3 regions of the Brevibacterium litoralis genome follow, and region 1 is predicted to be linked to each of the others. Evidence: predicted binding sites of a transcription regulator. Region 1 holds the regulator's gene; each other region holds the start of a gene.

The links. The regulator LexA, encoded in region 1, represses DNA repair genes until DNA is damaged. The targets are predictions, from matches to a motif close to TCGAACANNTGTTCGA.
Region 2: AAD496_RS02800 (Rv2578c family radical SAM protein) is a predicted target of LexA. The motif match lies at 1,633-1,648, and genes of this name have one in related genera.
Region 3: AAD496_RS06475 (HNH endonuclease signature motif containing protein) is a predicted target of LexA. The motif match lies at 3,761-3,776, and genes of this name have one in related genera.

What each region holds. Positions count from the first base shown of each region.
Region 1 is NZ_JBDIUY010000015.1:83,952-94,563, reverse strand. It holds gene AAD496_RS05645 (M20 family metallopeptidase) at 1-369, opposite strand, end outside; gene AAD496_RS05640 (SseB family protein) at 457-1,296, opposite strand; gene priA (bifunctional 1-(5-phosphoribosyl)-5-((5-phosphoribosylamino)methylideneamino)imidazole-4-carboxamide isomerase/phosphoribosylanthranilate isomerase PriA) at 1,296-2,051, opposite strand; gene hisH (imidazole glycerol phosphate synthase subunit HisH) at 2,119-2,784, opposite strand; gene AAD496_RS05625 (hypothetical protein) at 2,781-3,395, opposite strand; gene hisB (imidazoleglycerol-phosphate dehydratase HisB) at 3,392-4,024, opposite strand; gene AAD496_RS05615 (histidinol-phosphate transaminase) at 4,021-5,202, opposite strand; gene AAD496_RS05610 (LysM peptidoglycan-binding domain-containing protein) at 5,290-5,682, opposite strand; gene lexA (transcriptional repressor LexA) at 5,958-6,770, shown strand; gene AAD496_RS05600 (ATP-dependent DNA helicase) at 6,901-8,901, opposite strand; gene hflX (GTPase HflX) at 8,898-10,493, opposite strand; gene AAD496_RS05590 (class I SAM-dependent methyltransferase) at 10,523-10,612, shown strand, end outside.
Region 2 is NZ_JBDIUY010000010.1:158,518-169,129, forward strand. It holds gene AAD496_RS02785 (MFS transporter) at 1-101, opposite strand, end outside; RNA gene ffs (signal recognition particle sRNA small type) at 172-267, opposite strand; tRNA gene AAD496_RS02795 (tRNA-Ser) at 374-461, shown strand; gene AAD496_RS02800 (Rv2578c family radical SAM protein) at 578-1,624, opposite strand; gene AAD496_RS02805 (helix-turn-helix domain-containing protein) at 1,743-2,009, opposite strand; gene AAD496_RS02810 (M20 family metallopeptidase) at 2,325-3,755, shown strand; gene AAD496_RS02815 (DUF4190 domain-containing protein) at 3,972-4,313, shown strand; gene AAD496_RS02820 (flavodoxin family protein) at 4,562-5,011, opposite strand; gene AAD496_RS02825 (polyamine aminopropyltransferase) at 5,070-6,653, opposite strand; gene AAD496_RS02830 (DUF350 domain-containing protein) at 6,721-7,146, opposite strand; gene AAD496_RS02835 (hypothetical protein) at 7,228-7,614, opposite strand; gene AAD496_RS02840 (DUF2617 family protein) at 7,611-8,306, opposite strand; gene AAD496_RS02845 (DUF4178 domain-containing protein) at 8,308-8,922, opposite strand; gene AAD496_RS02850 (Sir2 family NAD-dependent protein deacetylase) at 9,159-10,070, shown strand; gene AAD496_RS02855 (TIGR03085 family metal-binding protein) at 10,142-10,612, opposite strand, start outside.
Region 3 is NZ_JBDIUY010000019.1:38,652-49,263, reverse strand. It holds gene AAD496_RS06490 (pyridoxamine 5'-phosphate oxidase family protein) at 1-33, opposite strand, end outside; gene AAD496_RS06485 (TIGR03086 family metal-binding protein) at 87-698, opposite strand; gene AAD496_RS06480 (AraC family transcriptional regulator) at 786-1,739, shown strand; gene AAD496_RS06475 (HNH endonuclease signature motif containing protein) at 1,772-3,634, opposite strand; gene imuA' (DnaE2-dependent mutagenesis accessory factor ImuA') at 3,953-5,161, shown strand; gene AAD496_RS06465 (Y-family DNA polymerase) at 5,158-6,843, shown strand; gene AAD496_RS06460 (error-prone DNA polymerase) at 6,993-10,612, shown strand, end outside.

The DNA.
Region 1 (10,612 bases):
GTCGGCGCGGGTGGTGGGACCGGCCGCCGCACGCAGGGCGGTCGCCACTCCCCCGACGCCCCGTTCGACGTCGATGCCGTGCCCGGTGAGCAGATCCGCGATCGCAGCGGCACTGCCGACTTCCTCGAAGGCGGGCTCGGCGAGTGTGTGGATCCGGTGGAGCAGGGCCACGAGGTCGTCGCCGACCGTGTCGAGGGCCGCGCGAACCCGGTCGAGGAGCGCCGCCGAGGCGCCCGCGAAGTCCGAGGTCACGCGCGGGAAGGTGCGTGCGCGCACCTGTGTGTCGTGGGCGAGGGTCCCGACGTAGTGGTCGTCCGGGACGGTGGGGACGGACAGGTCACGGAGATCGTGGTGGGGATGATCGGTCATGACCTCCGAGCCTACCGGCTGGGCCCGTCGGTCCGGCCGGTCAGGTCAGGGCAGCGGTGGGGTGCCGGGGTGCGGGCGGCGTTCGACTCAGCCCTCCTGGAGCATGATCCGGGTCGAGTCCACCTTCTCGACGACTACCGGGTCGGCGGCGAGTGCCTGCTGGAAGGCGGCGAGCCGGTCCGGGTCCGGTCGATCGGCCACCGTGAGCACGAGGGTGATCTCCGGGCCCCGGACGTGGACCTCACGGCTGCCCGGCGCCAGACCCACCGCATCGATCCAGTCGAACCGGCGGGCGACGGCCCCGCAGGCCTCGGCGACGGTGGCGTCGGCCCAGGCGGGCGTCCACTCGTGCCCCTGGACGAAGGCCCACAGTGCGGTGCGACGGACCAGGAACGGATGGTCGGAGCCGGGGTCGAGGACGACGAGCTGGGCGCCCTCCTCGATGGCCGCCACGCACAGGCGTTCGGCCTCGATCGGGACGGGCCGGGCCTCGGTGCCCCAGGCGGTGAGCGTCGGGATGTCGCTGAAACCCGGAGTGCACTCACGCCCGTCCTCGGCGGCCAGGCGGACCATGGCCATGTCCGACCTGTTGTCGTGCACGAGCCCCGCCTCGTCGGTCGTGTGTTCGACGGCGGTCGGCAGGACCGGCGCGTAGAGACGGGCGCCGGCCAGGGCTTCGAGGACCCCGCGGTGTGCCTGGGGGTCGAGCGGGTTCGCGCCGACGACCTCCAGCGCGGCGGCGAGGACCGGCACGGCCTCCCCCGTGTCCCCGGAGAAGGGGTTGGGGTGCAGGTCGCGTCCGGCCCAGGCGGTCCCCGCCGAGTCCGCGGTGTTCGCGGACCCGGCGGTGTCGGCAGGGCTCCCGGGCGCCTCGGCCGCGGAGGACCCGCCGAAGGCACCCTGCAGGTGAGCGGGGAGCTCGGGCATCAGTGGCCGGTTCCGCCGGCGACCTCGAGGGCCTCCTGGAGGGTGAACTTGCCGGCGTAGAGCGCCTTGCCGACGATCGCGGAGTCGACACCGGCCGGCACGAGTTCCCGCAGTGCCCGCAGGTCGTCGAGGGAGGAGACGCCACCGGAGGCGACGACCGGCTTGTTCGTGCGCTGGGCGACGGAGGTCAGCAGTTCGGTGTTCGGGCCCTGGAGGGTGCCGTCCTTGTTGACGTCGGTGACGACGTACCGGGAGCAGCCCGCCTGCTCCAACTGGGCGAGGACCTCGTAGAGGTCACCGCCGTCGCGGGTCCAGCCGCGGGCGGCGAGCGTGGTGCCCCGGACGTCGAGGCCGATGGCGATCTTGTCGCCGTAGAGACGGATGACCTCGGCGGTCCACTCCGGGTTCTCCAGGGCAGCGGTGCCGATGTTCACCCGCTCGGCACCCGTGTCGAGGGCACGCTCCAGGGACTCGGTGTCGCGGATGCCACCGGAGATCTCGATCTTGAGGTTGACCGCCTTGGTGACCTGCGCAAGGAGGTCGTGGTTGGAGCCCCGTCCGAAGGCGGCGTCGAGATCGACGAGATGGATCCACTCGGCACCGGCGGCCTCGAAGTTCTGGGCGGCCTCGACCGGGGAGCCGTAGTCGGTCTCCGATCCGGCGGCGCCCTGGACCAGGCGGACGGCCTTGCCGTCGGCGACGTCGACGGCCGGGAGCAGGGTGAGAGGCGGCAGCGTCGTGGTGGACTCGGTCATGGGTACGTCTTCTTCCCGTCGGTGGATGGTGTGGGGGTGTGCGGGTGGAGCAGTGTGGCCGGAGGTCTCAGAGGATCGAGACCCAGTTGCGCAGCAGGCCGTAGCCGGCGTCCCCGGACTTCTCCGGGTGGAACTGGGTGGCCCAGGTCGTGCCGTCCTCGACGGCGGCGACGAAGGGCTCCCCGTGATCGGCGAAGGTGGTGAGCGTGCCGGTGGGCGCCTCGTGTGCGGCATAGGAGTGGACGAAGTAGAACCGTTCGTCCTCGACACCGGCGAACATCCGGGAGCCCGCGGGTGGCCGGACCTCCGACCACCCCATGTGCGGGACGACCGGAGCCTGCAGGCGGGACACGGCACCGGGCCAGATACCCAGGCCGGTGCTCGTGATCCCGTGCTCGGTACCGGACTCGAAGAACACCTGGATGCTCACGCAGATGCCCAGGAGCGGGCGGTCGGCGGCGTGCCGGGCGCGGATGACCTCCGGGGCGCCGACGGACTCCAGGCCCTCCATGACGGCGGCGAAGGCACCGACCCCGGGGACGACCAGGCCGTCGGCGTCCGCGGCCCGGTCGAGGTCCGAGGTGAGTTCGACCCGGACGCCGGTGCGTTCGACGGCGCGGACGGCGGAGCGCACGTTGCCGGAGCCGTAGTCGAGGACGACGACGTCCTTCTGTGCCGGGGCGGTCTGTGCCGCATCGGTCCGTACCGTGTGCGTGGCGGGAACGGTGGTCATGCCGCCACCGCCGTCCGGGCGCGGACGAGCAGGGACCACAACCGGTAGCCGGCGAATCCACCGACCACGAGGGCCATGAGGAGCACGAGCCCGCCCACGAGCACCGCGCCGTTGCCGAGTGCGATCCCACCACCGACGAGGGCGACGAGCGCGAGCAACAGGGCCACGGCCCACATGAGTGCGGTCCGCGCGATCGCCGCGCGTTGCGGGGTCATGGTGAGCGAGGACGCCTGGATCTTCGACATCGTGGAGGTGTCGATGTGGCCCTCGACATCGGTCGGTTCGAGGGACTCCAGCAGCAGCGGTTCGAGCTCGTCGGGGAGGTTGCTGAGCGCGAGGCCCGCGGGGACGTCGGCCTCGCGCTCACCGTGCCGGTAGTGGGCGGCGTCGATCCGCTCCTCGCTGCGGACCATGAGCAGGACCTCGTGCTTGCCGGCGATCGTCGAGATCGCGGCGGCCGCGGCATTGCCCGCGGCGATGTCGGTGCCCTCCTGGACGACGGCCGAGAACTGTCCGAGGGGGACGACGACACCCGGGATGTCCGACAGGACGCAGGCGGCGGCCAGCTGCTGCGGGACCCCGAACGGGGTGACGATGACGGTGCGGCTCACAGGGCTCCCTTGGTGCTCGGAATGTCGGTGATGCGCGGGTCGGGTTCGACGGCCTGCCGCACGGCGCGCGCGAAGGCCTTGAACTCCGCCTCGGCGATGTGGTGCGGGTCGCGACCGGCCACGCAGGTGAGGTGCACGGTGAACCCGGCGTGGAAGGTCAGTGACTCCAGCGAGTGACTCACCATCGACCCCGTGAAGTGCCCACCGATGAGGTGGAACTCGAAGCCCGTGGGCTCCCCGGTGTGGACGAAGTAGGGCCTCCCGGAGACGTCGACGACACAGGAGGCCAGGGCTTCGTCGAGCGGCACGCTCGCATTGCCGTAGCGGCGGATCCCGGCCTTGTCCCCGAGCGCCTCCCGCAGGCACTGCCCGATGACGATGGCGGTGTCCTCGACGGTGTGGTGGACGTCGATGTGCAGATCCCCCGTCGCCTTCACACGCAGGTCGACGAGGGAATGCTTGGAGAACGCGGTGAGCATGTGGTCGTAGAAGCCCACACCCGTGTCGACCTCCGACTTCCCGGTCCCGTCGAGGTCGAGGGCGACCTCGATCGACGATTCGGAGGTTCTCCGGGAGGCGTGCGCCGTGCGCGGGCCCTCGAAGGGGGTCACGGTCGGAGTGGAGGTCATGCGGACTCCTCGGCGGTCTCGGAGGTGGTGAGGTGGGTGGGGTCTGCCGCGAGGAGCGCGGCGCAGGCGTCGAGGAACGCCGTGGTCTCGTCGGCCGTCCCGGCGTTGACGCGCAGGTGGCCGGGGATCCCGATGTCCCGGACGAGGACGCCGCGGTCGAGCAGACCCTGCCAGAACGCGCTCGGGTCGGTGAGGCCACCGAAGAGCAGGAAGTTCGAGTCACTCGGGACGACGTCGAGACCGAGGTCCGCGAGACCCGCTGACATCCGGTCGCGTTGGCGGATGAGTTCCTCGACGTTCGCGAGCAGAGAGTCCGCGTGGTCCAGCGCAGCACCCGCGGCGGCCTGGGTGAGTGCCGAGAGGTGATAGGGCAGCCGGACGAGCCGCAGTGCGTCGATGAGGGCCGGATCGGCCACCGCGTAGCCCAGTCGCACACCGGCGAAGGCGAAGGCCTTCGACATCGTCCGGGAGACGACCAGACGTGGATTGTCCGGCAGCAGGGTCAGCGCGGAGACGTACCCGGGCCGGGCGAACTCCGCATAGGCCTCGTCGACGACGACGATCCCCTCGGTCTCGGCGAGCACCGCCCGGACGACGTCGAGGTCCAGGCCGGTACCCGTCGGGTTGTTCGGCGTGCAGAGGAACACGACCTCGGGTCGGTGCGCGCGCACCGCGGCGACGGCCGCGTCCGCCGTGAGGGTGAAGTCCGCGGCACGCTCGGCGGTGATCCACTCCGCCCCCGTCGAGGTGGTGATGAGGGAGTGCATCGAGTAACTGGGAACGAACCCGAGTGCGCGGCGTCCGGGGCCCCCGAAGGCCTGCACGATGTGGGAGAGGACCTCGTTCGACCCGTTCGCCGCCCAGATACCCGCCGGGTCGACCGGTGCGTGTGCGACCGGCTGCCCGCTCGCGGCGTCACGGCCACCCTGACGGGTGAGGACACCGTCGAGGTAGCGGGCCAGCCGCGCCCGCAGGGCGGTGAACTCGCGGTCCGGGTACCGATTGAGGTGTGGGAGCTCCGCCTGCAGCGCATGGTCCATGGCCTGTACGACGTCCGCCGGGACGTCGAAGGCGTTCTCATTCACGTTGAGCCGGACGGGGATGTCGAGCTGGGGAGCGCCGTACGGGGTCTGGCCGCGCAGGTCCGCGCGGAGGGGGAGGTCCTCGAGGTTCGTCACGACCGGGATTCTACCGGGGAGGTCCGCACGCGGCGGCACCGGGACCCCTCACCGAACCGGTCGACCCGATCGGCGGGGTCCGACCGATCAGTGGGATGGGACCGCGAGCTCCTGGCCCGGGTGGACGATCTGCGAGGACAGTCCGTTGAGTTCGACGATGGCGAGGACGACGTCCCGGACGTCACGGTCACCCGCGGCCTCCCGGGCGACCGTCCACAGGGAGTCACCCTGTTCGACGACCACGGTGTCGAAGGCCCCGACCTCCGCGGAACCGGAGGCCGCGGCGTCCGGGCGCAGCCCGAGGACCGCAGCGAGGACAACGCCGACGAACACCGCCGCGAGGAGCAGGGTGCGGGCCAGACGGAGGAACCGCCGGCCCCGTGGGGTCCAGCGGACGGCCGCGCGTTCCCGTGCGGGATGGGTGCGCAGACCGTGCGAGGTGGCGAACGAAGCCAGCGGGGAAGCGGTGAGAGAGCTCATGTTCGTACTCCTGCGTGTCGTGGGCCGCGCGACCGACGGGATGCCCCGTCGCCGGCGGTGCCTGCCGTGTTCGAACGTCAGTTCCGAACACGTGTTCTATTGAACCGGACATTAGAACAGATGTCCACCCACCTCGAACAGATGTGCGAAGATGGATTCGAACGAGCTGATCGTCCGGACGTGGCACACCCTTCCAGGAGCCTCGGACACACTTCTTGCGACCGGTCACTTTCAGCACCATTCGGGCACTACACCGACTACCGGCAGGTGGAGACATGAGCACGAAGAAGACGGAGTCCCCCGACCCGCAGGAGAGCCCGCGCCCGCGCGGGCGCCCCCGCAACGACAGCGTGGAGAACGAGGTCCGACGGTTCCGCGACGAGCACGGTCAGATCCTCGAGTTCCCGGAGGGCTCCGCGGCCGCCGGGGACACCCGCCTGACCCCGCGGCAGCGCCTCGTCCTCGAGACGATCGAGCAGGCCGTCTACGAGAACGGGTACCCGCCGAGCATGCGGGAGATCGGCAAGGCCGCCGGGCTGGCCTCCCTGTCCTCGGTCGCCCACCAGCTCTCGCAGCTCGAGCGTCTGGGCTACGTCCGCCGCGACCCCAAACGCCCCCGGGCCATCGAGATCGTGAACCCGGCCGAGGAGCAGCCACCGGCGACCGAGGCGACCGTGAGCCACCTCCCGGCCCACTCCCCCGTGGCGGAGTCCGACAACGCCCAGGTCCCGCTCGTCGGGCGGATCGCCGCCGGTGGTCCGATCACCGCGGAGCAGAACACGGAGGACGTCTTCACCCTCCCCCGGCAGATCGTCGGCCAGGGTGACCTCTTCACCCTCAAGGTCGTCGGCGACTCGATGATCGACGCGGCCATCTGCGACGGCGACTGGGTGGTCGTCCGCAAGCAGCAGGACGCGGACAACGGTCAGATCGTCGCCGCGCTCCTCGACCACGAGGCGACGGTGAAGACCCTCAAGCGCACCGGCGGCAAGCAGTGGCTGCTGCCCCAGAACGCGGACTACGAGCCCATCGACGGCGACCACGCCCAGATCATGGGCATCGTCACGGCGGTCATCCGCTCGGTCTGAGCTCCTCCCACCCCTGCCGTCCACGCACGAGGCGCGGTCCCCTCCGGGACCGCGCCTCGTGCGTCTTTCCACGCCCGTCTCCCGCCCGTGCGCAGGCCCGGGCCGACGGGACCGACCCTTCGACCGTCCCTCAGCCCTCGGCCAGCCGTCCGAGGGCCTGGCGGACCGCACCACCGTTCTCCGTGAGCCACATGGGCGGGAGCGAACGCAGCAGGAAGCCCGCATAGCCGGCGGTCCGCATCCGGGAGTCGAGCACCGCGACGACACCGCGGTCGTCGACACTGCGAATCAGGCGGCCTGCGCCCTGCGCGAGACGCAGAGCGGCATGCGTCGCACTCACGCTGATGAAGCCGTTGGCCCCGTTCTTGTGCGCCTGATGGGTCCGCGCGGTCACGAGCGGGTCGTCGGGGCGTGGGAACGGGATCCGGTCGATGACGACGAGGCGGGACGTCCGGCCGGGCACGTCCACGCCCTGCCACAGGGACATCGTCCCGAACAAGCAGGTGCGGTCGTCGGCGGCGAACTGGCTCACGAGCGACCCGAGGGTGTCCTCACCCTGGAGGAGGATGGGCAGATCGGTACGTTCCCGCATCTCCTCGGCGGCGCGCTGGGCGCCGGCCCGGGAGGAGAACAGCCCCAGTGCACCACCGGCGGAGGCCTCCAGCAGTTCCTGCAACTCGTCGAGCGCGTCGTCGCCCAGTCCGCTGCGGCCGGGCCGACGCAGGTGGGAGGCGACGTAGAGGATCCCCTGCTTCTCGTAGGCGAAGGGCGACCCGACGTCGATGGAGTCGTAGCGGGGCGCCTCGGGACCGGCGAGGCCCATGGAGGCCGCCACGGGTTCGAAGGACCCGCCGAGGGCCAGCGTCGCGGAGGTCGCGACGACGGTCGCCTCCTCGAAGATCCCGCTGCGCATGGTGCCCGCCACCGACAGGGGCGCGACGACGAGGGACACGGTCTCCCGGTCCCGGAAGTTCGACCGGGACACCCAAGAGACGTCGTTGCCGGCGCGTTCGGTGATCCGGTCAGCCAGGTCGAGGATCTCCTGCAGGCGGGCGCGGGCCATCTGACGGCCGGCGTCCGGGGCCTTCGAGTCCTGGTCGGCCCCGGAGTCGGCGAAGATCTGCTTCGCCGCGTCGCGGATCGCGACGACGGCGTCGGCCAGGTCGTCCGGCCAGTGGGTGATGAGGCCGTCCTCGGCGTTCGCCAGGGCCTTGCCGAGGGCGGAGGCCGCGGTGTCCAACATCCCGACGACGGTGTCCTGCACCGTCGTGTGCTTACGGGCCGAGGAGGCCGCCGCCTCGAGCATCGCCACCGTGATCGCCCCGGACAGCGCATTCGTCACGCGGTCGCGCAGTTCGTGTGCCTCGTCGACGACGACGGCCGAGTGCTCGGGCAGGACGGAGTTCTCCCCGAAGGCGTCGATGGCCAACAGTGCGTGGTTGGTGACGACGACGTCCGCCTCGGCGGCCCGTGCCCGGGCGAGTTCCGACCAGCACTCCTCGACGAGCGGGCACTTCTGGCCCAGGCAGTCGAAGGCGTTGACCGACACCTGCGACCACGCGCGGTCGCTCACGCCGGGGGTGAGGTCGTCACGGTCGCCGGTCTCGGTCGACGCGTCCCAGGACCGGATGCGGCGGATCTCCTCCTCCAGACGGGTCATCGCCGCCGGGGAGTCCGGACCGCGGCCGGCACCACCGCCACCCACCCGGTCCCCGGCCGTGTCCGCGCCGAGGTCGAAGAGCATCCCGGCACCCTCGTCCGGGTACCCGCCGTCCATCTTGTACTTGCACAGGTAGTTGCGCCGGCCCTTGAGGACCGCCGCCTTCGGCTTGCGCGGTAGCTCCGCCCCGACGGCCTTGACGAGCCTGGGCAGATCACGGTCGACGATCTGCGCCTGGAGCGCGAGTGTCGCCGTCGACACGACGACCCGGTTCCCCGTCCGCACCGAGTGCTCGACCGCGGGGACCAGGTACGCGAGCGACTTACCGGTGCCCGTCCCCGCCTGCACGAGCAGATGCGTGCGGGAGTCGAGGGCGCTCGTGACCGCCTCGGCCATCCGCTGCTGTCCCTCGCGCGGACTGCCGCCGAGCGCGGCGACGGCCCCGGCGAGCAGCTGCTCGGTCGGGCTCACTCCCCCGTCCCCGTCGCCGAGGTGCCCCGTCCTCCGGTGCCCGTCGCGGGGTCCGCGGCCGGACCGGCCCCGTCCACGACCGCGTCCCCGACGACCATGTCCGGACGCAGGAAGTCACGCAGCGCGTCGAGCAGGTCACCGTCGACGCGGGCCTGGAGAGCGGTCCCGGAGTCGAGGTACTCCTCGTGGAGGACGGTGCCCTCGTCGTGGATCCGGGAGACGAGTGATCCGCGGTCGTAGGGCACGAGCGCGGTGATCTCGTGTTCCGGGACCGGGAGCAGGGCGTCGAGGGTGCGGCGCAGGTCGTCCATCCCGTCGCCGGTCGCCGCGGACACGGCCACGGAGTCCGGCAGTTCCCGCAGCAGCCGCGCGAGCGCCACCGGCTCGGCGATGTCCGCCTTGTTGAGGACGACGAGCTCCGGGATGTCGGAGGTGTCGACGTCGGCGAGCACCTCGCGGACCGCCCGGACCTGACCGAGAGGATCGGGGTGGGCGGCGTCGACGACGTGGAGGATGACGTCGGACTCGGCGGCCTCCTCCAGCGTCGACCGGAAGGCCTCGACGAGCTGATGGGGCAGGTTGCGGACGAATCCGACGGTGTCGGTGAACGTGAAGTCCCTCCCGTCGGCCGTGACCGCCTGGCGGACCGTCGGGTCGAGGGTCGCGAAGAGGGCGTTCTGCACCATGACACCGGCGTCGGTGAGCCGGTTGAGCAGGGACGACTTGCCGGCGTTCGTGTACCCGACGATCGCCACAGAGGGCACCCGGTTGCGCGTCCGGTTGGCCCGCTTGGTCGCCCGCGCCGGCTTCATCTGCTTGATCTCGCGGCGCAGCTTGGCCATCCGTTCACGGATCCGGCGCCGGTCGAGCTCCATCTTCGTCTCACCGGGACCACGCGAGCCGATGCCCGCACCGGCGGCCACCCGGCCACCGGCCTGCCGGGACATGCTCTCGCCCCAGCCACGCAGGCGCGGGAGCAGGTACTCCATCTGGGCGAGCTCGACCTGGGCCTTGCCCTCCCGGCTCTTGGCGTGCTGGGCGAAGATGTCGAGGATGAGGGCCACCCGGTCGATGACCTTGACCTTGACGACGTCCTCCAGGGCACGGCGCTGGGAGGGGACGAGCTCCGTGTCCGCGACGACGGTGTCCGCACCGACGGCGGCGACGACGTCGGCGAGTTCCCGGGCCTTGCCCGAGCCCAGGTAGGTGCTCGGATCGGGGTGGTCGCGGCGCTGGAAGAGGCCGTCGAGCACCTCCGCGCCGGAGGTCTCCGCGAGGGCGGCGAGTTCCCGCAGCGAGGTCTCCGCCTCCGCCGCGTCGGTGGAGTAGACACCGATGAGGACGACCTTCTCCAGCCGGAGGGAGCGGTACTCGACCTCCGTGATGTCCTCGAGCTCCGTGGAGAGTCCGCCGACGCGGCGCAGCGCCTGGCGTTCGAGGAGGTCGATCTGGGAGTCGTCCTGGTGGACCAGACGGTCGTCGGTGAGGGCCGTACCGCTGCGCGAGAGCACACGGTCGATCATGGCGCGGGAGCGGTCTTCGCTCGCTTCGGTCACGTACGCTTCTTCCTGTCGTTCACGAGGGTGCTCCATTCTCTCACGAAGTCCGGGTGCCCCATAGGATGGGGACCGTGACGGACCACTACTTCTCCCGGACGACGCAGGCGGCGGACAAGCCGCGGACCATCGGCATCCACCTGGCCGGTCGCCAG
Region 2 (10,612 bases), on a different contig from region 1:
CGCGGCGGGGGAGCGGGCACGGTGGATCCCTCCGTCCCGAGGTCCCGGGCCCCGGAGGTCGGATCGGTCCGGTTGCCAACCCGCAGCCCCGTCGCTTTCATACAGACACCTTAACGGACGTTCGGTCCGCTTTGAAGGGGAGGGAGGGGCGGTCGGCGGACGTCCGGACACGAAAAAGGCTCTTCGCGCACCTGCCAGAGCATGCTTACCCTTGCTTCCTTCCGGACCTGGGGGAGTTCGCAGGATGACACCGCGCGAAGAGCCGACGACCAGTGTAGACGAAACCGGCGGCGGGTCGCGACCGCACAGGAGTGATTCGGTTCACGCGTCCTCGATTGGCAATCGGCTGTTCACTTCCTATAGAGTCTTTCTCGGAGGATTCGCCTAGCGGCCTATGGCGCACGCCTGGAACGCGTGTTGGGTTAACGCCCTCAGGGGTTCAAATCCCCTATCCTCCGCCACTGAAGAAGGCTCCGAGCCCCTCACTCACCGTGAGGGGCTCGGAGCCTTCCGGTATTCACGGCTCGCTCCGGGAGCGTCGTTTCCGTGTGGGTGGGGTCGGGTCCGTAGCGGGTGTTCAGAAGAGTGCGGGCGTGGTCTCCGCTGCCGAGGCGCCCTGTTCTTCCCTGTCCTGCTCGGCCTCCGCTCGGTTCCGGGCGAACCGTCTCTGCTCCGGGGTGTCCTCGTCCTCGCGTGCCTGCAGTCCGTACTCGTGGAGCAGGGGTTCGAGCCGGGCCGCTAGCCACTGGCGGTACTCGGCCGAGGCGTAGGCGGTCCGGTCGTACATCCGCCGGTACCGCGGCAGCAGGCCCGGACGGGACCGGCGCAACCAGGTGAAGAACCATTCGCGCGCCCCGGGGCGCAGGTGCAGGGCGCCGTAGGCGACGCGGTGGGCTCCCGCCACGGCGATCGACCGGACGGCCGTCTCCAGGTGGGCCCGGGAGTCCGTGAGGGCGGGCATGACCGGCATGAGGAAGACGGTGACCCGGAAGCCCCGTTCGGCGGCCGCGCGCACCGTCGCCAGGCGGGCCGCTGCCGTGGGAGTGCCGGGTTCGATCTCGCGGCGCAGGCCCTCGTCGAAGACCGCGATCGACAGGGCGAGGTCGACCTCGACGTCCGCGGCGGCCCGTTCGAGAGCGGGCAGGTCACGGCGGAGCAGGGTGCCCTTCGTGAGGATCGAGAACGGGGTCCGGGATCCGGCGAGGGCCGCGATGATCCCGGGCATGAGCCGGTAGCGGCCCTCCGCCCGCTGGTACGGGTCGGTGTTCGTGCCGAGGGCCACGTGGTCGTGCGCCCAGCGGGGCCGGTGGAGTTCGGCGGCCAGGACGTCCGCCACGTTCGTCTTCACGACGACCTGGCGGTCGAAGTCGGAGCCTGCGTCGAGGTCGAGATAGGTGTGCGTGTTCCGCGCGAAGCAATAGGTGCAGGCGTGCGCGCAACCCCGGTACGGATTCACCGTCCAGGAGAAGGGCATGGAACTGGAGGCCGGGACCTTGTTGAGGGCGGACTTGGCCAGCACCTCGTGGAACGTCACGCCGGCGAATTCCGGGGTCGTCACGGAGCGGACGAAGCCGGGCACCTCGAGGGCACCCGTGGCATCACTCGACTGGCCGTCCCATCGCATGGAACGATTCGAACACATGTTCGGATGTTCGGCAAGGGTGGGGATGGGCTGTGCGGGAGGGACTGCGTGGGGATGGGCCGTGACGGCCGCCGTGCGGGCGGCGACCGTCACGGGGGACTCACTTCCCGGCGGTGAAGGATGCCGGGAGGGGCTCGTCGTCCGGGTGCTCGTGCAGTAGCCAGAGCGGTTCGACGCCCAACTTGCCCGCGATCTTCTCGACACTCAGCAGGGAGGGGTTCCGCTCGCCACGCTCGAGGGCACCGACATAGGTCCGGTGTACGTCGAGGATGTACTGGGCGAACTCCTCCTGGGAGTATCCGCGTTCCTGGCGCATCCGGTAGAGATTCGCGCCGAGCACCTTCTGGAGCTCACTCGATTCAGCCATGGTGGACATTGTGCTCACCCGGGGGTCGTCGGCGCGACATACTCATGAGTAGTTTAAGTTTCAAGAATCCCGGAATCATGCGGCAGGAGAGGCTCATGTGTGACCTGACTCACTCGGATCTCTATGGTGATTGCCAGGTAGCATCTCGGATCCCGGCTGTCGTCATGGACTCAAGTTTCCTTGGCGAAGCGGACGATGACGGACACATAGTTTTCTTGCTTCTTATGTGAGGCGCTGTTCACCCCTGGTATCACCCTGATCGGTGTGTCGTAGTCTCGTGCCATCCCCGTCACTCCCCGATCTCCAGGAGCCCCGATGACATCCCCGTCCACCCCCGCCGCCGGACGCGCCGGCGCGATCGCCGCGGCGCGCTCCCTCCTGACCGAGGGCGACCTCCTCGACCTCCTCGCGGAGAGGGTCGCCCATCCGACCGAGAGTCAGGGAGGGGGCGACGGGCCGGCCGCCCACGCCTATCTGGACGCCGCCCTCCGTCCGGAGCTCGAAACCCTCGACTTCGCCGTGGAGGTCCACGAGAACCCGGTCTCGGCCAACCAACCGCTCCTCGTCGCCCGGCGGATCGAGGACCCCGCACTCCCGACCGTCCTCCTCTACGGCCACGGCGACGTCCAGTTCGCCCACGCCGAGGAGTGGAGCGACGGCCTCGACCCGTGGGTCCTCACCCGCGACGGCGACCGGCTCTACGGCCGCGGCTCGGCGGACAACAAGGGCCAGCACCTCGTCAACCACCAGGCACTCGGCGCGGTCCTGCGTTCCCGAGGCGGTCGTCTGGGCTACAACGTCACCATCCTCGTCGAGACCGCCGAGGAATCCGGTTCGGTCGGCCTGCGGGAGTTCTGCGCCGCACACCGCGACGGGCTCCTGGCCGCCGACCTCTTCCTCGGCTCCGACGGTCCCCGCCTGGCCGCGGACGTCCCCACCCTGTTCCTCGGGTCCCGGGGTGCGGTGAACTTCTGGCTGCGCCAGGACGCCCGGGACGGTGACCATCACTCCGGCAACTGGGGTGGCAAACTGCGCAATCCGGCGACCACGCTCGCCGCGGCGATCCACGCACTCGTCGACGGCGACGGGGTCATCCGGATCCCGGCGCTCCGGCCCCCGGAGATCCCGGCAGCGGTCCGAGAGGCCATCGCCGCCCTCCCGGACGTCCGGGAGGAGGGTGCCCCCGAGATCGACCCCACCTGGGGCGAGCCGGGCCTCACCCACCAGGAGAGGACCCTCGGGTGGAACGGGCTCGAGGTCCTCGCGCTCGACGCGGGCAACCGGGACTCGCCCGTCAACGCGATCCCCGGTCGGGCCGCCGCGCTCCTCCAATTGCGGTTCGTCGTCGGCACCGACATCACCGATCTCGGGCGGAAGGTCGAGGAGCACCTGGCCGCCCACGGGATCCCCGGGATCGAGGTCGACGTCCCGCCGGTGAGCGCCGCGGCGACCCGCCTCGACCCCGCAGCCTCGGTGGTCCGCGCCGCCGTCGACTCCGTGACGACCACCTGTGGTGCGTCGCCGGCCGTCCAGCCCAATCTCGGCGGGACGATCCCGAACGATGCGTTCAGCGAGATCCTCGGCCTGCCGACCGTGTGGATCCCGCATTCCTATCCCGGGTGCAACCAGCACGCGCCCGACGAGCACATCCTCGTGCCGATCCTCGAATCGGGTCTGGAGATCATGGCGGGGATGTTCTGGGACATGGCCGAGCAGCCGGACCGCTGGTTCACCTCGCAGAAGTGATGCCACGCACGTCCTATGACGTGGGAGATGTGACCTGATCGGTCGTTTACTACTACCGAGTATCTAATTCGTGGCGATCCTGAAACACTGCCCTGAACTGCCTGTCAGCGGCCGCTCTCTGGGTCTACATTGGCCGTGTCACAGTCCGTGAGGGCCGTCGTCGCGCCCGCACGGATTCGTCGCCCGCACACCCCGACTCCCGGAAGAGAGAGTTCGATGTCCGATCAGTACCAGCCCCAGCAGCCCCAGTACACGGCCCCGGCGGGTGCGCCCATGGCCGCCCAGGAGGATCCGGGCAAGACGCTCGGCATCGTCTCCCTCGTCGCGTCGCTGGCGACCTTCATCGGTTTCGCCGTCGTCGGCCCGATCGTCGGGATCATCACCGGCCACATGGCCCGCAAGAAGTCCCGTGAGGCCGGCCTCGAGGACAACCAGCTCGGCAAGTGGGGCTTCATCCTCGGCATCATCTTCCTGATCCTCGGCATCATCGGCATCGTCATCAGCGTCATCGTGATGATCGCCGCGATGGGTGCCTCCGCCGCAGCCGGTACCTACTGACCGGCACACACCTCGGCACGACACAGGGCCCGCATCCGATTCCCGGATGCGGGCCCTGTGTCGTGCCACGACGGACGCCGAGGTGCCCTGCAGGCGCGGTGCCCAGGTGCAGGGCACCTCGGCGTCCGTCGTGGCACGACACAGGGCCCGCCCCCGATTCCCGGAGGCGGGACCTGTGTCGTGCCACGACGGACGCCGAGGTGCCCTGCAGGCGCGGTGCCCAGGTGCAGGGCGCCTCGGCGGCGGGCTCAGAGGCGGCTCGCGGCGACGGTCGCGGCCATCTCGGTGATCTTCTCGAGGTGGTCGTCGGTGACCTCGCCGGTGAAGACGACGGGCGCGGCCACGGTGGTCCAACCGAGCCCCGTGGTGATCGCCTCCATGGCGCGTTCGGCGCCGGTGGTGTCGTAGCCGCCGTGGATCCAGTAGGAGAACGGGCGTCCCTCGGTGGCTTCCCGCACGGCGTCGTAGGTCGAGTCGAAGAAGTGCTTGAGCGCCCCGGAGATGTACCCGAAGTTCGCGGTCGTCCCGAGCACGTAGGCATCGGCGGACAGGACGTCCTCGACGGTCGCCTCGAGGGCCTGCCGCTCCACGAGGGTGATGTCCGCGAGTTCCTCGAACTCGAAGGCGGCACGGGCGGCCTCGGCCAGCCGCGCGGTCGCGTCGGTCGGTGAGTGGTGGACGAGCAGGACGGTCGGCATGTCCCCACGGTAACGGTCGGCCGGCACCCGGGGAAGGGTCGCCGACCGTCCGTCGGGGTCAGTACCCCACCCAGGCGCCCGTCTGCTGTTCGATGACCCGGGGGTGCAGCAGGGAGGAGGGCTCCGGGCCGCCGGGGATCGAATCGCGGTCACGGTCCGGCGGGAACACCCGGGAGGCGGCGAGCACCGGGTCGGTGAGGAACTGCATGTCCTCCGGGGCGTCCGCGGGTACCCGGAGGACCGGGGCCGGGCCCTCGAAGGTGCCGAGGAAGTACCCCCAGTCCCCGAAGCTCGGGACGTCCACGTGGTACGGCACCGTGGAGAATCCGGCCTGCGCGATGCTCTCGCCGATGCCCCAGTAGGACTCGACGGCGAAGTAGGGGGAACCGGCCTGGACGACCAGCCTGGCGTCCCGGGCCATGACCCGCCCGATCAGTCCGTAGAACTCGATCGTGTAGAGCTTGGCGGTGGCCTCCGAGTCGGGGTCCGGCAGGTCCGCGACGACGACGTCGTAGGCGTGGTCGACGTCCTCCTTGAGCCAGGTGAAGGCGTCGGCGGCCAGGTAGTCGACCCGGGGGTCCCGGAAGGAGTCCTCGTTGAGTTCGAGGACCCGGGGATCGCGCATGGCGAGGTCGACGACCGCACTGTCCAGGTCGACGACGGTGACCTCCTCGACGTCGGGGTATTCGAGGATCTCGCGGATCGCCATCCCGTCGCCCCCGCCGAGCACGAGGACTCGCTCCCGCGGGCCGTCCATGGCCGGGTGGACCAGACTCTCGTGGTACCGGTACTCGTCGAGCGACCCGAACTGCAGGTCGCCGTTGAGGTACAGCCGGGTGTCGTCCTGGCGGGCGTCGCGGGTGAGCACGATCTCCTGGTAGTCGGAGCGTTCGGCGACGACGATCGGGTCCCGGTAGAGCTTCTGCCGACCGGTCACCTCGATCCGGTCGGTGTACGCCCAGGCGATGCCGAGGACCACGAGCACGCCGACGAGTCCGGCCGCGAGCAGGGTGCGGGCCTTGGCCGAGACGGTCCGGCGGAAGATCCACAGGACGACGAGGACGCCGACGAGGGCGTTGATCGCGCCGACGGCCAGGGTGCCTCGGGGGAGCCCGAGGACGGGCAGGAGCAGGAACGGGAAGGCGAGACCGCCGACCAGACCGCCCACGTAGTCGGCGGCGAAGATGTCCGCGGCCGCACTGCTGGCCTTCTGGGCGCGGATCCGCTGGACGAGTTCCATGAGGAGCGGGATCTCCGCGCCGATGAGGGCACCGATGACGAAGGCGACGAACACTGTCGCGACGGTGTAGACGTTCATGTACGCGAAGGCGAGGTACAGCGTGAGGACGGAGAGCCCGCCGAGCAGGCCGAGGACCGCCTCGATGACGGCGAAGGAGACGGCTGCGTGTCGGACCAGGCGTTTGGTCGACACGGAGCCCACACCCATGGCGAAGACCATGACGGACAGGACGATCGAGGCCTGCACGATCGTATTGCCCAGCAGGTAGGACCCGAGTGCCACGAGGGCGAGCTCGTAGACCATGCCGCAGGCCGCGCACAGGAACACCGCGAAGAACACGAGGAACCGGGCGGGACCGGGCTGCAGGGGGAGGACCTCGGGGGCGAGGGTGGGTGTCGCCACCGGGACCTCGGAGGAGTCCGGGGAGTCCGGTGCGCCCGAGGGGGGAAGGTGAGGGTCGGTCACCGGATCAGAAGAGGGCGGATGCCATGACGACGGCGATGCCGAGGTGTGCGGAGACGTTGACGAAGATGGCGGGATGGAGGGTGTCGAGGTGGACCATCTCCGCGATCGGGGCCGGCGTCATCCAGTCGATCACGAGGAAGCTCAGCGCCATGATGAGGATCCCGATGACGCCGTAGACCACGGTCGAGATGATGCCCCACATGAAATCGTCGGCGCTCGCCCGGATCGCGGTGGCAGCGATGATCGCGACACCGAACAGGTTGGAGGAGACGAGAGCGACGGCGTTCTTGGACTTCTCACCCCACAGGAGCTCGTGGAGCTTGCCGGGGGTGAGGAGGTCGACGACGCCGTAGCCGACGAGCATGAGGATGAGGCCGGCGGCCGCGTAGGCCAGGACGATGCCGCATTCGACCAGGAGTGCGAGGAACATGATGGACCTTCCGGTTCAGGAGTTCTGTACTCGGTGATGAGCGTGGTGCTCAGGAGTGTTGGGAGGTGGAACGGGCCTGCGTCACTTGCCGAAGCCGGAGCCGCCGCCGCGGAACGACGACCCGCCCGAGGAACTCCCGCCGGACGAGTAGCCGGACGAGCCGCCGGTGCCGAAGAAGAAGAAACCGCCGCCGCTGCCGCCGGAGCGGGTCCGGTCGTCGTCGCAGCCGACGTACTGGTAGTCGTCCCCGACCTTGTCGTACTCGCCGTCCCCGGGATCGGAGACGTACTCGCCGCTCTCCAGGTCGTAGTCGCCGCAGTCGGCGGCGTTGGCACGGCCGGGACTGCACGAGGCGAAGAGGACGATGACGAGGACGAGGACGACGCCGAGGACGACGATCGTCGTGAGGCCCTTCTTCCGGGCGCCGCCGGAATCGTCGTGGGACCCGGGGTTTCCGTAGCCGCTCATGGGTGAACCTCCTGGGCGGTCAGGTGGTGGTCGTGCGGATGCGTGGTGGGGCCGTGCGAAGTGCTCAGGGAGCCCGTGCTCTCGACGATCTGACCGTACTGCGGGTAGCAGTGCCAGGTACGCCAGGTCAGCCGGTCGGAGCCCGCGTGGTCGAGGAGCAGTGCGGTGACCGCGCCCTCGTGGCCGGGGAACCGGGCGATCGCGTGGTGGTCGCAGGCCGTCACCTCGGCGGTGAGGGCGGCGACGGCGGCGTCGAAGTCCGCGGGTTCCGGGGTGCGGACACGGGCGTGGAAGTCATGGGTGCGGAAGGGACCCCAGGAGCCGGTGGCGTGGTGGGTGCCGAAGGGGTCGAGGACCGTGCCGACGTTCCCCGTGGGTGCAGCGTGACGGGGCAGGCAGGCGAGGGTCTCGGAGAAGAGGTCGGTCCCGTCGCGGTGGAGCACCACCTGGTGCGAACTGCCGATGACGACGAGGTCGAGGTGCAGTCCCGTGAGTGCCCCGGCGGTGGACCCGAGGTCGACGGAGGTGCGCAGGACCTCCGGCAGCCGGCCGCGGCCGAGTGCGAGGCCCAGGTCCTCCGCGCGGGTGTCGGCGAAGGGGACGGGCGCCTCGGCGACGGTGGACGGTCCTGCCGGGTGGTGCCCCGGTAGGCGGTCGGTGTCGTCGGCGAGGGGGACGGTGGCGGTGTACACGTCAGCTCCCGGGGTAGATGGTGAACGAACCGAGCGGGACGGTGTGCCCGGTGCTCACCTCCCACTTGCCGTGGTCGTAGCGTTCGATGGACAGCAGCTTGCCGGCGCCGGCCTCGTAGTCGGCGTAGTCGACGCCACCGGAGGACGGCATGGACGTGGTGCCCTCGGTGCGGTAGCGGGCGGTGCCCTTCTCGACGAGGGTGTAGGTGACGTCGTCGACGGTGATCTGCTTGTCACCGGGGACGATCTCCAGCTCGGGGCGGTCCTCCCACACGGAGAGTTCGAGTTCGCCGTCGTCCTCCTCGACGCCCAGCCACTTGCGGACGGGGTCGGTGTCGGCCTGGTAGAAGTGCTCGGACCAGGTGTAGCCGCCCTCCTGGTAGTGGGCGGACCCGCGGACCCAGTACTTCTCCCCCAGGTACTCCAACATGTCGCCGGCCTTGATGTCCCGGGGGTCACCGGCGGCGTCCTGGGAGGCGGCGAAGGGATCGTGCGCGCGGCGCTGGGAGGCCGGCTCCGGCCGGTCCTTCTTCTTCGAGGCCTGCACGAAGCGGACGATCGCCACGACGAGTGCGATGACGAGGATCAGGATCACGAGTCCGAGCAGGAACTTCACGGTGTCCGCCTTCCGGGACGATTGCTGGTCACGAGTGCTGACACCGTGGGGCGCCGTGCACCACTCGTCCACAGTACCGCCGGTGGGGAAGAATGCACACGCAGCGGGTGTTGCAGGATCGACGCGAGAGCCGAAGTCGGAGGACAACCCCACCTGCGGTGGGTGGGGCGCGGACCTGCGTCGCTTCGCTCGGTGTGTCTCGGCTGGACGTGTCACGGATGGAGAGGGAGGGACGGATGCCCGTCATCATGGATCCCCTGCGGGGGAGGACCCGGCCGCAGGCGGACCGGAGCGACACGGAGATCGTCGCCGCGCTCGGGGACCCCGCCGACTGGACGGTGCTCACCGGGGCGGGACTGAGCACGGACTCCGGCATCCCCGACTACCGGGGGCCGGATTCGCCGCCCCGCCGGCCGATGACGGTGCAGATGTTCCTGTCCGGGCCGGAGTCCCGGCGGCGCTACTGGGCGCGCGGATGGATCGGCTGGGAGCGGATGGGATCCGTCCGGCCGAACGCCGGGCACCTGTCGCTCGCCCTCCTGGGCGTGCACGGGATCGTCACGCAGAACGTCGACGGCCTGCACGAACAGGCGGCCGAGGCGGTCGCCGCGGACGGTGCGGAGGTGGCGGACGCAGCGGCGCGGACGGAGATCGTCGACCTGCACGGGCGCCTGGACCGCGTCCTGTGCCTGTCGTGCGGAAAGGTGTACTCCCGTGAACGCGTCCAACAGGAACTCACGCGGTTGAACCCGGACTTCCTCGCTGACCTGGAGGTCGACCCCGGGGACATCGAGACCGCCCCGGACGGGGACGCGGTCCTCGAGGCGACCGCCGGTTTCCGCGTGTGGGACTGCCCGGCCTGTGGCGGGATCCTCAAACCGGACGTCGTCTACTTCGGGGAGTCGGTCCCGAAGGAGCGGAACATCGCGGCGGCCCGACTGGTCGACGAGGCGCACGGTGTCCTGGTCCTCGGCACCTCGCTCGCGGTGATGAGCGGGCTCCGGCTGGTGCGGAAGGCGGCCAAGGACGGCAAACCGGTGGTCGTCGTCACCGACGGGCCCACCCGCGGTGACGACCTGGCGACCATGCGTTCCGTGAGCCGCGTGGCGGACGTCCTGGCCCTCTGGGAGGAGTCCCGCCGCGCCTGAGTTCAGCCCCGATCGACGGAGCCCTCAGCGGGCGTCAGTGGAGGGATGCCGGGGTTCGGGCGGCGTTCGGATCAGCCCCGATCGACACTGACGAGGGCGTGGTCGCGGCGGCCGAAGAACCACAGGAGCATCTCGGTGGGCTCTCCGTGGAGTGTCGTCACCTCGCCGGTCCGACCGATGCGGTGGGTACCGTGGTCGCCGGCTTCGAGGACGTAGGTCTTCCGGTCCTTGAGGGCGACCGGGATCGCCATGCCCTTGACGGCGCGCAGGGCTGCGGCCAGTTGCGCCTCCGGGAGACGACGGGGCGCCCATTCCTCCTGGGCGCGGCGGACGTCCTCGTGGTGGACGAGGAACTCGACGGCGTTCGCGAGCTCGCGCAGCGGCTTGGCCTTCAGCGGTGACCAGCGTGGTTCACCCTCGCCCACGCGTCCGACGAGACGGTCCCAGGGCATCGCGTGGAGGGTCTCCTCCGACTCCCGGGTGCGCTTGCCCAGCCACGGCACCTTCTTCGCGACGGCCGGGGCCATGTGACCGGGCAGCGC
Region 3 (10,612 bases), on a different contig from region 1:
CGGAGCCGTGCGCTCCGTCACAGGGGTGTCCATGCCCATGAGGGTAGTGCAGCGTCATGCGGGCGCTCTGCCGAGGCGCCCGTCCCTCAGGCACTCCAGTGCGGATCGCGGCCGGAGAGGCCGAGAAGGCGGTGGAGGGCCGGGGAGTCGGCGGGCACCTCGACGGCGGGTGCGAAGGGTTTGCCCGGGCCCTGGAAATCCGGAGTCAGCATGGCCGGTGCGAAGTCGAGGGAGGCGAGGACGGCGTCCTCGGCCGGTGCCCACGGCCGCCCGGTCGCCACCGCGAGGTCCCAACCGTGCATCTGGTACTCCCAGAGGATCATCGACAGGGACATGTCGCCGGGCATGGACACCTCGCCGATGAACAGCGGCCGGGAGGCCGCCTCGGGGAGGACGTCTGCGAGGCGGGCGCGCGCCGCCCGGACCTGGCCGGCACCATTCCCCTCGACGGTGACGGCGTCGAGGTCCGAACAGTGCCTGTCCGCCGAGGAGAAACCGTCGGCGAAGGCGGTGAGCCATCCGACCACGTGCTGCCGGAGCGCGGCGAGGTCGTACTCGGTGCACGGGGTCGGGTGGGGATCGGCGGAGGTCGGGATCGTGTCGAGGAGGTCGGCGAGGTCCGCGAGGACGGCATCGAGCTGTGCGGTGGTGATCGTGGCAGGGTCGATTGCATGTTGCGGGGCGGGGTTCGTGTCCATGGCTCCACGGTAGGCAGGCGGTCGGACGGCGCGATTGAAGATTTGCGACATGAACCTTCACCGGGCCGATCCACTACCGTGTGGACCGTGTCCGCCTATGACGACACCCGCGGGATCCTCTCACCGGCCGAGATGCGACGCCATGTCGACTTCCGGCGGTTCCCCGTGCCCGCGGAGTTCGACGGACTGCTCGACTTCGTCTGGTCCGTGGAATGGTCGTTCGAGCGATCAGCCGACTCGGCTCCCCGGCACCACCGGCAGCAGGTCGTCTCACGTCCGGCGGTGAACATCAGTGTCGGTGTGGCACCTCCGCCGGACGTCGACGAACCCGGCCCTCACCCTTTGCGGGCCGTCGTCAACGGGGTGACGACCAGGGTGCAGTCGCGGTTTCTGGCCGGTTCAGGGTGGAATCTCGCGGTGAAGACGACCACGGGTGGCTTCGGTGCCTGGATCGACCGGGTAGGGGACCTCAACGACCGGGTGTTGTCGGTCGACGACGTCCTCGGCATCGACGGTGCAGCACTGTCCCATGCGATCGCCGAGGCGCGCTTTCCGGGGTCGAACCCTGTGTCGGAGTCGGACCCTGCTCCCAGGGCAGGGGCACTTGGCACGGATTCCGACGAGCGCAGCGCCTCGGCGGCTGGAGCCCTCGTCGACGCCCTCGGCCGGGCACTCGACCGTGCCGATCCGCGACGGATCCCGATCGCCCGGGAGGTATCACGGATCGCGGACATCGCCGAACACGACCGTTCGATCCGGCGGGTGGAGGAACTGGCCGCGATCGCCGGAGTGACACCTCGGACGTTGCAGCGGCAGTTCGCCTCCTTCGCAGGAGTGAGCCCGACCTGGGTGATCCGCAGGTACAGGCTCCTCGACGCCGCCGAACGTGCCCGGGACGGCGCAGCTGTCGACTGGGCCGATGTCGCGGCCGAACTCGGTTATTCCGACCAGTCCCACCTGATCCGGGAGTTCACCGCCGTCATCGGTCGGAGTCCGGCCGCCTATGGGCGGGGCCAGCGTGCAATTCGTGCGGAGGCGTGACGACGTCCCGATCAGAGCTCGTCGAGTCTGCGTCAGAAGGGTGCGACCATTGCCTGGCGGCGGCTCTCCTCGCGTCGGCGGTAGGCGGCTTCGCGTGCTTGGCGGCGGCGTTTCTGGAAGGCGAGTTGGTCGGCGATCTTGGCTCGGTCGCCGGGGGAGTGGCCCGGGACGGGTGTGGGCACACCGGTCCCGTCGAGAGGCAGGCTCGCCTGTCCCTCGCTCGCCTGTCCCTCGGAGAGAGTACGTCCACTGTCCGGGAGGGCTCCTGGACTCCGCTCACCCATCGGGCTCGTTCCCGGCGAGTCCCCTCCTGTCGGTCCGCCTGCGGGTCCGGCCGGAGCCCTGTCTGTTGTCCCGGCCGCCAGTCGCTGCGCGATGAGGTGTCGGGTCCGGTATTTCGCGTGGATGACGGGTCGTCGGAGCGGGTCCTGGGATTCCGGGGGCCGCCACGCGACGATCCCTGTCGGGAGCATGACGGCTTCCCATCCGAGGCGCTCGTGATGGTGGTGGTGATACCCGCAGGCCTGGGTGAGGTTCCAGTGGTCGGTCGGTCCGCCCTTCACCCACGGGATGATGTGGTGTGAATCGCACGCCGAGGGAGGACTCGAGCAGTCGGGGAAGGAACATCCCTGGTCCCGGGCGGTGAGAGCCCGGACCATCGTGTCGGTCGCGAACCGGCCGGCGGTGACGAGACTCGATGTGCGGGTGCGGGTGTCGGTGCGGACCTCGTCGATCCGCAGCGTGTCGACCCACGGGGAGTCGGATGCCAGGAGGTGTTCCAGCCGGACGGTGTCACCGGATCCGGTGGTCGCCAGGCCTTTCTGCCGTTCGATCGTGGTCCGGTCGGTGGTGATGACGAGGCCGATCGCGGCTCCGGCTGCCTGCCGGTTCCCGGCGTGGGTGCGGAGGATGTGCCGGAGGCGGTCGAGGTTCTTCCGCTGCCGGTACCGCAGGTCGATGGGGGTGCGGACGTCCGTGGGTGTCCCGTCGGGGTGGAGGCCGGTCGGCGGGAGCGGGTCGGTGAAGTCCCGAGTCTCGGCGTCTTCAGTCGGTGTGCCTTCCACTTCTCGTGCGGTGAGTTCGGCGTCGAGGAGGGCGCCGGTGATGTCGTCGAGGTAGGCCTTGAGTCGCCAGTCACCGTTCTTCTGTCGGGTGAGGACGAGTCCGTAGGGTTCGGTCGGTTCCGTCTCGTCGGGTGCGCTGCCGTCGGGGTCGAGGTAGGCCAGGGCGTGGGCGCCGGCGGTGCGGATGTCGGTGACGCGTAGTCCGGGTGCCTGGGTGACGAGGAGGTGTTCGAGGGCCGGTCCGTGGACGGTTTCGACGGCAGGCGGGATCGCATCGAGGGTGCGGGTGATCTCCTCGGCCTGGGCGCTGGAGATGGTGCCTGCCGCGAGGGCGGAGGCGACCTCGGGTCGGCGGGGTGCGAGGCGTTGACCGGTGAGGGTGCGGCGGTGTCCGTGGGCGTCGGCGTTCTTCAGCAGGCGGCCGGCTTCCCAGCCGGAGAGTTTGAGTTTCGAGGTGAGCAGGTCGCGGGTGTTCTTGGCGCCGGTGTGGGCCGGGACGTCCTCGTGGAGGAGGACGGCGGTCAGATCACGGGTGAGGGCCTGGGCTCGGCGGGTGAGCTGTTCGAGGCCTGCGAGTCCGGCGGTGGCGGTATCGGGGTCGAGGGGACGGTGTCCGCTCGTGATGTCCTCGGTGAGGGTCCGGATGTGGTCGAGTGCGGTGGTCAGTTCCGGGAGCCTGCGTGTGATGAGGTCCTCGTCGTGGTCGGTGAGGAGGGTGGGGAATTGCGCGTCCTCGAGCCCGGGGTTCGCCTCGTCCGTGCGTCGTCCCGTACCGGCTCCTGCTCCTGTGCCTGCGGTCGTCCCGGTGGTCGAGCCTTCGTGTCGTGCCATGTGCCTGTCACCTCCTTCCCGTGGAGCGCCGTGTCGGGTTCGACGTGTCACGTGCTGTTCGAACGCCGTTGTTCGGACAGTGCCGGCGACCGTGTCGAACAGTGTTCGAACAGAATTCGAACCGTGTCGAACACTCCGTCGTGTTCGACCGCGCCTGCGTGGGGAAGTACGCCCAGCTTAGCCATATGCATATGGGCACACAAGACTCGTGTTCGAAAAAGTTTCGACCTTTCCTGCCGGATGACGCCGAATGCGACAGGCGCACACCCTGCCACCTGCACACTTGCCACTTTCGAACACCAGTTCGATAATGGGTGCATGTCAGTCGACGCCCTGCAGCAGCTCACCCACCTCACGGGTGTCCGGACGGCCAGTGAACTGGCCTCCGGGATCGCGCCCCACCCCGTGGACGCGCCCCTGCGCCCCGTCTACTCCCGGGGCGGGCTCCCACGCGGGGAGATCCTGCAGGTCACGGGGGACCATGCGGTGTCCCTCGCTCTCGCCTCGGTCGCGGCCCTCACCCACGAGGACCGCTGGGTCTGCACCGTCGGCCTCGGAGCGCTGTCGTCCGCCTCGATCGCGGACTTCGGTGTCGACCTCGACCGTTTCGTGTCCGTCGCGACCCCCGACCGCGAATGGCTGCGCGTCACCTCCGTCCTCGTCGAGTCCTTCGACGTCCTCCTCGTCCGCCCGCGCTACCGCACGACCCCCACCGAACGCAGCCGCCTGGCCGCCAAGGTGCGGGAACGCCGCGCCACGCTCGTCTCGCTCGACCCCTTCGCCGGCAGCACCGAACAGCTCTCGACCACCGCCCTCGGCTGGGACGGCGCGCAGGCCGGCCACGGGCGCCTCTCCGGCTGCCGCGTCGCCGTCCACGGCTCCCGCACGGGCTCCCACACACTGCTCCTGCCGGGCCCTTCGGGCCGCGTCGAGTCCCTCACCCGCTCCCGAGGCGCCCTGACCATTGCCCCGACGCAACCGGACCACTCCCTGCCCGGACGTCGCTCTCCCGGCGTCCTCCGCCCCGTCCCCACCCACTCCTCTCCTGCCGCTCCGGAGGAGGGCTCCGGTGCATCGGCGGACGTCGTCCCCCTGCCACTCCCCGACACGGACGGGCAGGCAGGGGACGACCGTACAGAGGGTGGAACCCCGGCCATTCCACGCACGGAACCGGAACGAAAAGGAGCGGAATCACAGGTGATCGCGCTGCCGATCCCGGAAGGTGGGCGAACGGGCGTGCTGCCCGACTCGGACGAGGACCAGGCCGATGGAGACCCCACCGGCGCGGATCTCCCGGGCGACGGCCCGGCGGAGGAGGGTACGGCGGATGCTCGAGGGGAGGGCACCTCGGGAGCGGAGGGACCGACCGGCGGTACCGCTCACGAGGCGCCCGTCGCCACGATCACGGCACTCACCGGGGCGGCGCCGACCGCGACCGCATCCGGCGCGGCAGTGCCCACCGAGGAGACCGTGCCCACCGAGGAGACCGTGCCCACCGAGGAGACCGCGGCGGGGGTGCGACCATGACGCGCACGCTCGTCCTCGCCGTGCCGGACTGGCCGACGGTCGCCGCGGTGCGGGCGCTCGGGCTCGATCCCCTCGCGCCGGTGGCGATCCTGCGGGCGGGGCGGATCCGCGCGTGCAACGGTCCCGCGCGCGCCGCCGGCGTGGGGATCGGGCTCAACAAGCGGGCCGCCCAGCTGCGCTGCCCCGACCTGCAGGTCCTGTCGCAGGACACCGATCGGGACCACCGGGTGTTCGCCGAGGGGATCGGGGTGCTCGAATCCCTCGTCGCGCGGTTCTCCCTGGTGGAGCCGGGTGTCGTGAGCATGCCCGTCACGTCCCTGCAGCACACCCACGCGGACGAGGCGGCCGCCACCGAACACCTCCTCACCGGTCTCACCGACGCGACGGGCTGGGAGTTCTTCCCCGGCGTCGCGGACACGGGATTCGGTGCGTTGCTCGCCTCGCGGACGGCCACACGGGTGCCACCGGGGGCGACGGCGGAGTTCCTCGCGCCCTTGCCGTCGACCGTGCTCGAGGAGGTCGACCCGGTGTCCTTCGGCGAGCTCGTGCCGCTGCTCGAGAGGTTGGGATTGCGGACGCTCGGGACCCTCGCCGCTCTGCCGGAGTCCGAGGTGTCCGGGCGGTTCGGCGAGGTCGGCACGCGGGCACACCGACTGGCCGCGGGACACGAGGACCGGATCCCCGTCGATCACGTGCGGGCACGCGAGCACCGCGTCGAGGTCGCCGTGGACCCGCCCACCGGCCGGAGCGACGTGCTGTCCTTCCACGCGCGGTCGCTCGCCGGGGACCTGTTCCGGGGTGTGCGCGCGGACGGGCTGGTGTGCACACACGTGAGCATCGGCCTGCTGTCGACCACCGGCGAGGAGCAGACCCGTACGTGGCGGATCGAGGAGATGAGCGAGACCGCCGTCGCCGACCGCCTGCGCTGGCAGTCGGAGGGATGGTTGCGTCCGGCGCGGGGGCGGGGCGGTGCACCGGGAGCGGGGCGTTCCCCGGAGGCCGGGGGTCCTGCCCCCGTCGGCGGGGGTCCCGGACGTTCGGGCCGGCCACCACAGGTCCCCGGGCAGGGGAGCCTTCTGGAGGGTGACGGCGCCGATCCCGGTGAACCCGCGGAGGACGGGATCGCGCTCATCACGCTCGTCGCGGCGGAGCTCGTCGCGCCGCTGCGGACGCAGGAGAGCCTGTTCGACCAACGGCCGGGGCGGATCGCGCACACGCTCGAGAGGATCCAGGGGCTCTACGGCGCGGAGACGGTGCTCGTCCCCTCGCTCCAGGGTGGGCGCGACCCCGACGAGACCGCACTGTGGACGCCGTGGCAGCAGGCGCCTCGGGCGGTGCGGGATCCCGGGGCGCCGTGGCCCGGGGACATCCCTGCGCCCCGGCCGACGCTCGTCGAACGCACCCCGGTGGACCTGCTCGACGCCCAGGGGGTGTCGGTCGTCGCGCGTCCGGCGGGACTCGATGCGGCACCGGCTCTGTTGCGGGCACCGGCGAGCGGTGGGCGGCCACGGTTCTCCGCGCGGGTCACGGCCTGGTCCGGCAGCTGGCCGGTCGAATCCGGCTGGTGGGACGAGGCGGTGGCGCAGTACCGCGTGCGGATCCAGGTCGTCACGGAGGACGGCCACGCCTTCCTGCTGTGCAAGGAGGAAGGGGAGTGGTACCTCGTCGGGCGGTACGAGTGAGGGGCGATCGCTGGGCGGGACCTTGAAATCGAGTGTGCGGAGATCGGCGTTTCAGACCCCGCACGACGCCAATCTGCGCACGGTCGAATCGCGGGCACGGACGGTTCGCGCAGGCAGGTGACGAGCACAGGCAGGGAGGACGAGGAGACATGGGATTCAACAACCCGCGCACACCCTGGGCGGAGCTCGCGCAGAAACTCTCACTGCTCAGCGGCGACAAGAAGGCACTGCGCGCGTTCCTCGCCGAGCGGAGTGCTGAAGGGGAGCGCGGTGCTGCTGACCGGGTCCACGGTGAGTCGAACGCCGAGGAGGTCAGAGGAGAGAGCACCCGGGGGAGTGGCACCCCGAATACTCCTTGGTCAAACCAACGACATGCGGAGGACGACCCCGCCACGCCGGCCGCACCTGCTCCCACACCGGGACCCACGCCGGGGCCCGCTCCCGCACCCGTCTCCGTGGGGCCCGGTGCTTCCGACCGTCGCAGCCGGTATGCGGACTCACCCGAACTCCCGGAGGACGTCGACGATCCGGTTCCCGCACCAGACCACCCGACTCCGGACCACCCGCCCACCGACCCGGAGGCGAACGGCTCCGACGCACCCGCCTGGGCCCGGCGCGACCGCTACGCCGACACGGCGTCGGCCCGGAAGCATGACGGGAACCCGGCCGACCACCGGAACTCACCCACCGACCACCGGAACTCACCCACTGACCACCCGAGCGCACCCACCACCCCCGACACGGCGAGCACTCCCGCACCCACTCCGCGAAACCCGGGCCACACCTCCACATCCCCGACCCGCGCCACCCCGCCCTGGGCGGAGCTGCACGTGCACTCGGACTTCAGCTTCCTCGACGGCGCCTCGGAACCGGAGGAGCTCGTCGAGGCGGCCACCCGCTCGGGGCTGGACGGGCTCGGCCTCACCGATCACAACGGCCTGTACGGCGCCGTCCGGTTCGCCCACGCCGCCGCCGAGGCGGACCTCCCCACCGTCTTCGGCGCCGAACTCTCCGTCGGCCTCACCGAGAAGATCCCCGGCCAGGTCGACCCGCAGGCACTCCACGTCCTCGTGCTGGCCCGCGGAGTCGCGGGCTACCGGCGCCTGTCGGAGGCGATCACCGAGGCGAACATGCGCGGGGAGAAGAACCGCCCGGTCTTCGACCTCGAGGAACTCGCCGCCCTCACCCGTGAACACGGCGACTGGCGCATCCTCACCGGCTGCCGCAAGGGCCTCTTCACCCTCACACCCGGCGCGGCCGCGCCCGGTGCGCGCACACGAGGAACCACACCCACCCGCTCCCGAGGCGCCCTACCCTCGGGCACACCCACCTCCTCCACACCCACCACCCCGGACCCCACCTCCGCAGCCGCCTCTCTCGCGTCCGCGATCGACCTGTTCGGCGCCGACAACCTGGCCGTCGAACTCACCCACCAGGGCCTGCCCACCGACGACGAACGCCTGCGCCTGTACGCCGATCTCGCCGCCGCCCACGGGGTCCCGGCCGTCGCGACGAACGCCGTCCACTACGCGACCCGCGCCCGCTACCGCAACGCCCAGGTCCGTGCGGCCGTCCGGTCGCGGAAGTCCCTCGACGAGGTGGCCGGCTGGCTGCCCCCGGCCGCGACCAACCGCATCCACTCCGTCGACGAGATGCTCCGCCGCTTCGCCTTCCTCGGCGAGGCGGGGTACACGGCGATCGCGAACGCCGGGCACATCGCCGCCGAGTGCGCCTTCGGCCTCCGCGCCGCCCGCGCCGGACTCCCCACCGCACCGATGCCCGCGGGCGTCACCGAGGAGCAGCACCTGTGGGACCTCGTCACGGCCGGAGCCCTCCACCGCTACGGCACCCGCGAGGCGAACCCCCACGCCTGGGAGGTCATCGACAAGGAGATGGCGACGATCGTCTCGATGGGTTTCTGCGGCTACTTCCTCATCGTGTACGACATCGCCCGCTACTGCCGCGAACACGACATCTTCTGCCAGGGCCGCGGGTCCGCCGCGAACTCCGCCGTCTGCTACGTCCTCGGCATCACCGCCGTCGACGCCGTCGAGCAGGACATGCTCTTCGAACGCTTCCTCTCCCCGGACCGCGCCGGCTACCCGGACATCGACATCGACATCGAGTCCGCCCGCCGTGAACCGGTCATCCAGTACGTCTACGAGCACTACGGCCGCGACCGCGCCGCCCAGGTCGCCAACGTCATCACCTACCGCGCGAAGTCCGCCGTCCGCGACGCCGCCGCGGCCCTCGGCTACGCCCCCGGCCAGCAGGACGCCTTCTCCAAGCACCTCCACCGCTGGTCAACCCTCCCGGAGCTCGAGGAAACCTCCGCTCCCGAGGCGCCCGCGGACCAGGGCGCCTCGTCCGCGGACCGGGCACGGTCGGACCGGTTGCGTCGGGGATCGGGTGAGGGTGGCCCCACGCCCGTCCCGGCACCCGTCCTGCGGGTCGCACAGGACCTCCTGAACACCCCGCGCCACCTGGGGATCCATTCCGGCGGGATGATCCTCGCGGACCGGCCGATCGGGCAGGTGGTGCCGATCGAACCGGCGACGATGGAGAAGCGGACCGTCGTGCAGTGGGACAAGGACGACTGTGCGGCGATGGACCTCGTGAAGTTCGACCTGCTCGGGCTCGGTATGCTCGGCGCGCTGCACGAGATGGTCGACCTGATCGAGCGGCACACGGGGGAGCGGATCGACCGGGCGGCGCTGCCCAAGGACGACCCGGAGGTCTACGACATGCTGTGCCGGGCGGACGCGATCGGGATCTTCCAGGTGGAGTCGCGCGCGCAGTTGGCGACCCTGCCCCGGCTGGCCCCGCGGGAGTTCTACGACCTCGCGGTGCAGGTCGCGCTCATCCGGCCGGGGCCGATCCAGGGCGGTTCCGTGCACCCCTACCTGAACCGGCGGCAGGGGAAGGAACCCGTCGAGTACCTGCACCCGCTGCTGGAGAAGTCGCTGGGCAAGACGCTCGGCGTGCCGCTGTTCCAGGAGCAGCTCATGCAGATGGCGATCGACGTCGCCGGGTTCAGCGGGGCGGATGCGGACGAACTGCGCCGCGCCATGGGCTCGCGCCGCTCGGCCCGCCGGATGGCGCAGTTGCGCGACCGGTTCCTGGGCGGGTGCGCCGAACGCGACGTGGAGCCCGCCACCGCCGAGGTGATCTTCGAGAAGATCGCCGCCTTCGCCGACTACGGGTTCCCCGAGAGCCACGCGATCAGCTTCGCGAACCTCGTCCACGACTCCGCCTGGTTCAAGCGCTACCACCACGCGGCCTTCACCGCGGGACTGCTGCGCTCGCAGCCCATGGGGTTCTACTCGCCGCAGTCGCTCGTCACCGACGCCCGGCGGCACGGGGTGGGCATCCGGCCCGTCGACGTGAACGCCTCGCAGGTGCTCGCCGACCTCGAGCCGGACGCCGACTCCACCGGGGGACTGGCGATCCGGATCGGACTGGAATCGGTGCGCCACGTGGGGGAGGAGGCGGCGAAGACGATCGTCGCCGCCCGCGAGGAGGGTGGCCCGTTCACGTGCGTCGAGGACCTCGCCCACCGCACCGGCGTCGAGGTCACCGTCCTCGAAGGACTCGCGACGGCGGGGGCCTTCGAGTGCTTCGGGCTCGATCGGCGGCAGGCACTGTGGATCGCCGGGTCCCTGTCCGGGGCGGGGCCGGACACGCTGCCGGGCACCTCGCCGGTGAGTTCCGCACCGGCCCTGCCGCTCATGGACGACTTCGACGTGACCCTCGCGGAACTGTTTTCCAC